Regions from separate parts of the Laceyella putida genome, predicted to be linked through region 2. Evidence: riboswitches for the same ligand, from Rfam matches in the RefSeq annotation. Region 2 holds a riboswitch; the other holds the start of a gene.
What was found. A riboswitch is a leader RNA that binds a small molecule or an ion and turns the genes downstream of it on or off. The one in region 2 is predicted to bind cyclic di-AMP.
Positions count from the first base shown of each region.

Region 1: it holds a riboswitch for cyclic di-AMP, as region 2 does, so the genes downstream of both, ACFQNG_RS09640 (phosphoenolpyruvate synthase) here and ACFQNG_RS00370 (APC family permease) in region 2, are expected to answer to the same signal.

Region 1 is NZ_JBHTBW010000021.1:225,131-229,699, forward strand. It holds gene ACFQNG_RS09635 (malate:quinone oxidoreductase) at 1-1,066, opposite strand, end outside; cyclic di-AMP (ydaO/yuaA leader) riboswitch at 2,102-2,265, shown strand; gene ACFQNG_RS09640 (phosphoenolpyruvate synthase) at 2,449-4,569, shown strand, end outside.
Region 2 is NZ_JBHTBW010000002.1:29,237-33,805, forward strand. It holds gene ACFQNG_RS00365 (acyl-CoA thioesterase) at 166-678, opposite strand; gene ACFQNG_RS00370 (APC family permease) at 821-2,650, opposite strand; cyclic di-AMP (ydaO/yuaA leader) riboswitch at 2,806-2,958, opposite strand; gene cdaS (sporulation-specific diadenylate cyclase CdaS) at 3,097-3,714, opposite strand; gene ACFQNG_RS00380 (GNAT family N-acetyltransferase) at 3,854-4,285, opposite strand; partial or broken gene ACFQNG_RS00385 (family 1 glycosylhydrolase) at 4,567-4,569, opposite strand, start outside.

The sequences.
Region 1 (4,569 bases), on a different contig from region 2:
CCATCTCTTTTACGCCTGCCGCCAACATAGTTAAGATATTATTCGGTTTTATGGAACCTATCAAATCAAAATTTGAACCAGTTTTTAAGAACTTTGGTGAGAAGCCGGCAAACGGTCCAAACAGCAATGTTTTTTTGTTGTTGATATATCTTGTATCAAGATGCGGAACAGACATTGGAGGAGCACCAACCTTAGCTTTACCGTATACTTTTGCATGATGCTGCTCTACAAGTTCCGGATTGTTACATACCATAAATAGTCCGCTTACAGGGAATCCTCCAATATGTTTTGACTCAGGAATACCGGTTTTTTGTAGTAAAGGAAGACTTCCACCCCCACCTCCGATAAAGACGAATTTTGCAGTATGGTATTCGATTTTACCGCTATCAATATCATGCACTTTCACTTTCCACGAGCGGTCGCTAGTACGTTTAATATTCTCAACACTATGCTTGTAGTTTATCTCGACGTTTTTACTCTTTAAGTGGTCAAACAACATGCGTGTTAAAGCACCAAAGTTGACATCCGTTCCAGAGTCGATTTTTGTTGCCGCTATCGGTTCATTCGATGTACGGCCTTCCATGATAAGCGGAATCCATTCCTTCAATTTTTCAGGGTCATCGGAAAATTCCATCCCTTGAAACAGGTGAATGTTTATCAGCGCTTCAAAACGGTTTTTCAAAAATGTTACATTTTTTTCCCCTTGTACTAAACTCATATGAGGTATTGGCATGATAAAGTCCTGCGGATTACCAATCAGATTGCTTTTTACAAGATAAGACCAAAACTGAATTGAAAGCTGAAACTGTTCATTAATTTTTATAGCTTTGCTAATATCTATAGATCCGTCAGATTTTTCGGATGTATAGTTAAGCTCGCACAGTGCAGCATGACCCGTACCCGCATTATTCCATTCGTTAGAGCTTTCTTCTCCTGCGTGTGCGAGTTTCTCAAACACTTTGATTTCCCATTCAGGTGCTAACTCTTTCAGTAATGATCCCAAAGTCGCGCTCATGATTCCGGCACCAATTAAGATAACGTCTGTTTTTTTCTGTGTGTTGCTCATTATAATCTTCCCCTAAAAGTAGTTTCGTTCCAAGTCAGATAAGTTTGAAGCTATGGACAAAGAATAAAACATGAATTAATCGAAAGAGGTGAAATGATATATTTCATTATACAATAGAAAAGCCGGGGATAATCCCCGACTCGTTTTTTTCTTCCAAGTAGATATCTCCAATTTTTTTGGATGATAATTTCCATCGGCAAATGCTTGAATTTCAACAGACTGGTCTTGTTTCGGGCCATTCATCGGGCGGCCTTATTACGACATGGATAGCTTCCAACCGACCAGAGCTTGTAAATGGCGTGGTGCTTGAAGATCCACCCTACTTCTCTTCTATCATGCCGCGCGCCAAAAAAACGGCCGGTGGTGACCTCGCTAGGGTGACGCATGACTTTGTTTCGCAAAAACAAGAGACGGACTTTCAGAAGTACTATGTCCAGAACAGAGAATGGCGTTCTGATGGCGGCAATGGATGATAAGGATGTGGCGAAGATAAAATCACTGTTAAAGGCGTGGAAGTTGTCGACGTCGATTCCGGCCACCTTGTCCACTTTGAAAAGCCAGATGAATTCACGAAAGTACTCCTTGACTTTGCCTCAAAAGTGAAATAGATCGAGGCAATGTGATTAGATTGAATCTCTAAGACGCTAGCGAATCACTAATTGAGCCAAATCATCAGGGAAATCAAGGTAATGACAGCACAAAAATAAACCGCCCGTTTTTTATAGTGCGATGAGCTCGGACAATGGTGCTGTCAAAAAAACGACCCAGTCAACATCGGAAACTGCATGGGAGTAGGTTTGAACATACTTTAGCAAACGATCCCAAGTACCATACTTTTGCCAACGAGTAAAACGATAATACCGGTGAGGCTACATTGTCTTTATTTCTAAAACGATGAAATCATTCACGGGTAAAAGGGAACACGATAAAAATGGCATCCCATCATTAAAAATCACCGAACTTTCACCTGTTTTGCCTTCCATGCCGCTTTACATTCAAACGGCCGAGGAGTAAGATGATCTCAAAAAATAATCTCCATTCCAATCGCTGAATCCCATTTTTGGGAGCGGGGGAACCACGCGTAGGGATGACTTCGGTCATGGGCTACATGGGGTGAATCCTGGGCAAGCTTGTCCGGGTAGGGTGACTCTCAGCACCCGAATCCATCAGCTAACCTCGTAAGCGTTATGAGAGGAGGAGTGTCGTCGTGCTGAGCCACGGTTTGTTTTGTGGTGCCAAAAAAGCCGCGAGAAGACTTCCTTCTCGTGGCTTTTTCGATTTGGCAAGGTGGTGATTGGTAGAATTTTTGCTTCCGCTGGCAAAGTTGTTGAGCATCTGGTTAACAGCTTGACTCCATTCTTTTGAAAGGGAAGTGAAGTGTCGTGAAATATGTATTGCATTTTGAGGAAATTGATCGCCACAGCTTGCCGATCGTGGGTGGAAAAGGCGCCAATCTGGGAGAAATGGCCAAAGCGTGCTTTCCGATCCCTCCCGGCTTTTGCATCACCACAACGGCTTACCGCCATTTCATGGATGAATTGGATGAGATGGATCAATGGTTGGACCGCTTGAACCGGTTGAAACCGGAACAGCTGGACGAGATTCGCGCATGGGGACAAAAAATCCGTGACCGCATGCTGTCACTCACGCTTTTGGACCCGATCAAAGCATCGATCATCGGGGCTTGGGCCAAATTGGGAAAAGATCATGCGTACGCGGTCCGATCCAGCGCGACCGCCGAAGATTTGCCAACCGCTTCTTTCGCGGGCCAACAAGAAACCTATCTGAACGTCAAAGGGGAAGAGCAGCAGCTCCTTGAAGCGGTCAAAAAATGTTGGGCATCCCTGTTCACGGATCGGGCCATCGTGTACCGCATCAAGAACGGGTTTGATCACAAGTCCGTTTCCTTGTCTGTCGTGGTGCAACGGATGGTTTTCCCCGAAGTGTCCGGAATCCTGTTCACCGCGGATCCCGTGACGGGACATCGGCGCACGGTTTCCATCGATGCCGGGTTCGGACTGGGAGAGGCGCTGGTTTCCGGCATCGTGACCGCCGATTTGTACAAAGTGCGCGACCATGAAATCATCCAGAAACAAATCGCGAAAAAGGAAAAAGGGGTTTTCCCCGTTGCTGAGGGCGGAACGGAAGTCCGGGAACTGCCGCCCGAACTTGGCCAAAAACAGGCGCTCCCGGATCAGAAAATCTTAGCGTTGGCGGAGCTGGGGCGAAGGATCGAAAACCATTACGGTTCCGAGCAGGATATCGAGTGGTGTTTGGAGGGCGATGACATCTATATTCTCCAAAGCCGGCCCATCACTTCCCTTTATCCCGTCCCTTCCGCGAAGAATGACGAATACCGGGTCTATCTGTCGGTTGGCCACTCGCAAATGATGACCGATTATATGAAACCGCTCGGGATTTCGGTGTTCCAATCGCTCGTTCCCCTTGATGATGATTCGGCTCCGATCGTTGAAGCGGGCGGACGTCTCTTCTGGGATTGTTCCAGTTTCCTGTTCCTGAAGCCCATCCAGCGCAAGCTTCTCAAAAGCACGATCGCGGACGATAATCTGTTGGCGCTGAAAAAAGTGGTGCAAAGCGAAGACTTTCAACGGCTGGCACCGAAACGGGGCGTGATGCGGAAAGCACTTTGCGCAATGAAACAAATGTTGGCCCTTTACCGGAAGATGATCCCCCGGTTGATCCAAATCTGGTATTGGGAAGATCCGAAACTCGCTGTGAAACGGGCCTTTGCCACGTTCGAACAAGATTTGGCCCAATTCAAACGGGCATTGTTCCAACGCTCCGGCGCGGAACGGATTCGGTTTATCCGAGAGCATGCCGTTTTTGGGACCATCGTCGATCCCGGAGCTTACACCTATGCTGGATTCATCGCCTTGCCGGTTATCAAAAGAAAAATGAAAAAATGGTTGGGCGAAGAATGGAACCCCGCCATTCAAAAGTCCCCTCCCGGCAACATCACCAGCGAAATGGGGCTGATGATCGGGGATTTGGCGGATGCGGCCAGACCCTGTCCCGAAGTCGTCCGCTATCTGGAACAGGCGGAAGACCGCACGTTTTACGAGGGATTGAGCCAAGTGGAAGGCGGCGACGTATTCCGGGCGGAATTGGACCGGTTCATGAAAAAATTCGGGATGCGGGCGCCCGGTGAAATCGACATCACACGGGTCCGCTACAAAGAAGCACCCACCATGCTCGTCCCGTCCATTCTCAGCCATATGAGAAGCAATGCGCCGCAAGAGCACCGGGAAAAATTCAAACAAGGGGAACAGGAAGCTCATGAAGCGATCCAGTCCTTGTTGGCGCGGGTGAAAGCGACGCGCGGTGGGGCCCGGAAAGCCAAGAAACTGGCCCGGCTCATCGCGCTCTACCGAAACACCGTGGGAATCCGGGAACTTCCCAAATATATCATGATCCGTTATTTCGACCTTTACCGGGAAGCCATTTTGGAAGAAGCCCAAACCCTTTATGAAAAAGGGCTGCTC
Region 2 (4,569 bases):
TTTAAATGAACTCACGAAGGGAGATTCCCTAGCAAAGTCATAAAAAAGCCAACCGCGTCTCAGCAGTTGGCCATGTTCCGGGATGACTCCATTATTCGTACTCAGGGGATGTCCCTGAGCCCGACCACATCACATATTCTCTTATACAAAATGATAGCATCTTTGTTAATCCCAAGGCTGCTTTACTGTAAGATAGTCAGCCAATTTTTTGCTTTCTTCCCTTCTGATCCTACGCGCTTCGGCTCTTTGCGGCGCCGTTTCATGCAATTTGAATTCTTCTTCCGTTTCCGGAACGACTGCGGGTACTGGAACGGGTTTTTTATTATCGTCAAGGGCAACGAATGTCAGAAAGGAAGTAGCCGCTATCTTTCTTTCTCCGCTCAACAAATCTTCTTTAATCACCTTCACAAACACTTCCATTGATGTTTTTCCTGTCCAAGTTACAAAGGATTCCAAGCAAACAGAATCCGATGGTCTTATCGGATGCAAAAAATCAACAGAATCTGTTGAAGCAGTAACAACTGACCGGCGGCAATGTTTTGTCGCCGCGATCGAAGCGATATCGTCAATATAAGCCATTAATTTTCCACCGAACAACGTATTATGATTATTAACATCGGGAGGAAAAACTCTTGACGTTTTATAGCATCTTGATTCTCGAACCCATCGTTTTTCCATTTGCATTTAACCTTTCATTTAAGTTTCCAATAAAAGCGGATCGATCCATCTCATTATACCATTTTGACACCAAAAACAACCCACCTCCCCAAGCTCATTTGCTTGAAAAGGTGGGTTTCCTTGGCGCTCCGGCCTCCATGGCTTATTTTTTCAATTGATAAGGGACGATGGTGACAATGATGTTTTTCATTCTCAGCAGATAAGCCAAGATGAGAAAACCGGATTGGTTATGAAGGAAGCTGTGCCACCACTTCTTTGTGATAAATTGGGGCATGATAACCGTGATCCTCGCGCCCGACTGATCCGCTTTCGCTTTGACCGTATCAATGAATTCGCTCAATGGTCCCAGTACGCTCCGATAGAGGGAAAGCAATGTCACCAGTCTCACTCCGGTCTGCCACTCTTCCCACTCTTTTTCCATGCGATCGATCGATTCCGGGCTCGAACCCACATACACCGCGACCACATGATCGGATATGGATTTGGCGTAGAGTAGCGACTGCCTGACCACTGTGGTGATGCCGGCGACCGGCACGATCACCATATTGTCAACGCTTTTCATATCCATGATTTTAAGCGACGGATCCACCCTCAACTGATCACCCACCGCCGCATAGTGTTGGTGGATTTTTTGGAAGATGAATACGCATAACGGGATGAAGAGAAGCGTCATCCACACTTGTTGAAACTTGGTGATATAAAAGATGGCCAAAATCAGGTAACAGATTAACGCGCCGGCGAGGTTCACCAATAATTTGCCACCCCAACCTTCCGGTTTGGTGCGCAACCATTTGACGATCATGCCGGTTTGCGACAATGAAAAGGGAATAAACACCCCGACCGCATACAACGGGATCAGGTTTTCCGTGTTCCCGTTAAACGCGATGATCAAGATGATGGAAGCCAAGCCCAGCGTGATAATCCCATTGGAATACCCCAAGCGATCCCCTCTCACCGTAAAGGCCCTTGGCATATATTTATCTTTCGCCAGGTTAAACGCCAGCAAAGGGAACGCGGAAAAGCCGGTATTGGCCGCCAGCACCAAAATCAGCGCGGTGGTTCCCTGTAGGAAATAGTAAAACACGTTACGGCCAAAGATGGCCGAGCCCAGCTTCGACAACACCGTTTCCGTTTCCGCGGGCGCGGTCCCATACCAGTAAGCCAAAAAGACGATGCCCGAAAAGAGTGCGCCCAAAATGATCCCCATGATCACCAAGGTGAAGGCGGCGTTTTTGGGAGCCGGATCTTTAAAGTTGGGAATCGCATTGGAGATCGCTTCAACCCCCGTCAAGGCGGAGCAACCGGAGGAAAAAGCTTTCAAGATGAGAAACAAACTAATTCCCATCACCGGGGTACCGATCGCCGGATGGGCATTGGCCGGCGCTTGTCCCGTCACCACCTGATACAGACCCACCACAATCAAGATCGCAAGGGCCAACACAAACAAGTAAACGGGATACGCCAAGATGGAAGCCGATTCGGTCAATCCCCTTAAATTTAAGAGCGTAATGACCGCGACAAGGCCGACGCCAATCGCCACCGTATGCGGATGCAGCACGGGAAAGGCGGAAGTGATGGCATCGGTGCCCGCAGACACACTTACCGCCACGGTTAAAATATAATCGATCAATAGCGATCCGCCGGCAACCAATCCAAAGTTTTTCCCCAGATTTTCTTTGGCCACCATATAGGCGCCACCGCCATGAGGGTACGCGAAAATGATTTGGCGGTACGACAAAATCAAGGCCACCAACAAAACAAGCACCCCAACCGCGATGGGCAACGAGTACCAGAAAGCCAGAACGCCGACCGTGGCCAACACGATCAAAATCTGTTCGGGACCATAGGCGACCGATGACAAGGCATCTGAAGAGAGAATGGCCAAGGCCTTCAAATTGTTCAATTTTTGACTATGTAGCTCATTGGACCGGAGCGGTCTTCCGATCACGATTCGTTTGATTCGATTAAACATATGATTCCTCCAACAAAATGATGCGTCCAATTACCAACACACTAGAGACTTCAAACCTTCATTTACCAAGTAACCGATGCTTTGCTTTGGCTTTCCCTTTACAAAAGAAAAAACCACAAAAAAGAGAAACTCCTTCCGTGGTCAAGGCAGGCGACGTTCCCCCTCTCAACACGCTTACGAGGTTAGCTGACGGATTCGGGTTGTGAGAGTAACCCTACTCAAGCGATGCCTGAGATTCACCCCAGAAGCAAGACTTTTCCCACTTCCTTTGGTTCCCCCGCTCTCTGTAGATTCAGCGATGATGGCGAATATGGAATTAATCGTATATTACTGCGATTTCCGGTGGTTGTAAAGAGACAAGCATAAGGAAAGTCAACCTTTTTACACGCTTTTTTCCTGTTGGCCCGCTTGTGCTGGTATGAATATGGCATAAGGTTGGATTGGATTTATGTGGGCGTGCCGATCACATAAAGCTTTCCATTCAAGGCAAACGAGGCGCGGCCCGTTTCTTCCGACACGACTATCACAATGGCGTCGCACTTCTCGCTTAGCCCCAGAGCCGCCCGATGCCGGGTTCCCAATTTTTGATCATCTTCAACCTCTTTATTCGATAAGGGCAAAACATGGGCGGCGGAAATGATTTTATCATCTTTGATCAACACCGCCCCATCGTGCAACGGGCTGCCGGGATAAAAAATGGATTCCAACAATGAGCTGGAAAACTCGGCTTGAATCAACGTGCCATGGGCAAGCCATGCGACCAACGGATCTTTCCGCTGCACAACAATCAACACCCCATGTTTCCGTTGCGACAGGTGGGCGATGCTGGACAAGAGGCCCAGGTATTTAGTGGTGAAAGGCGACAAGTAACACTGCAAATAAAAGGACGAGGCCAAGGCTTCGCTTAGGACGATTTGATTTCTTAAGCTCCTTAACTCGCCCAACAAACAGTTATGCTCATCATCGACCAGCTTCAAAAAGCGGTCGATCTCATCCGAGATGGCTAACAGATTCTGTCTCAGTTGTGCTTTTAACGTTGAAAAATCACAATCTTTCGCTCTCATAACCACACCTCGACCCCTATTGGAACAAGATCCTTCGTTCATCAACCATCGTTCCCACTCTTCTCCCCCCTTATCCATGAGCAACAAACAGAACGGCCCCACCCCAAAGCTGACAGGTGGAGCCGTTGGCCATCGCCGTCTATTCTCCCGCAAGATCCTTGACCATCAACACATGGGGGATTCCATCCTCCATGAACACAGGAGAAGCGGTGGCATAACCCAATTTTTGATAAAAGCCTTCCGCATGCGTTTGCGCGTGCAATTTCGCTTGGGATACGCCTTCTGCCTGGGCGATCTCTTCCAGGCTGCGAATGATCACCTTGCCCAAACCGTGTTTGCGGTGAGAAGGCAAAATGCAGATCCGCTCCAGTTTGGCCACTCCATTCACGATGCGCAATCTTCCTGTGCCAACCGGCTGGTTATCGGCGTAAACAAGAATATGTTCCGCTTGCTCTTCATGCTCATCAATTTCATCTTCCAATGGGACTCCCTGCTCCTCAACAAACACCGTTTTCCTGATTTGAAAAGCGGCATCCAGCTCATGTTTTTCCGTAACCCGTTTTGCTTCCACGATTTCGTCATCCCTTTCCGCAAGTGTCACCGTCAAACTTGATCAAGTGATGGAATTGCCTCACCAGTATAAACAAAATAGCAATACAATCATTTTACAGCAATCAACAACCGAAAGGGGCCATCATCTTGTCAACAATCCTGCGCGAAATATCAAATGAAAAACGTCGTTCGCCACGTGCCAAATTGCGTGAGAGGGCGGGTTTCTCATTCCCTCTCACGTTTTTTATGCAAAAAAAGCCGCCCACGATGAGGCGGCATGCGATACGGCATGTCTATTCTTCA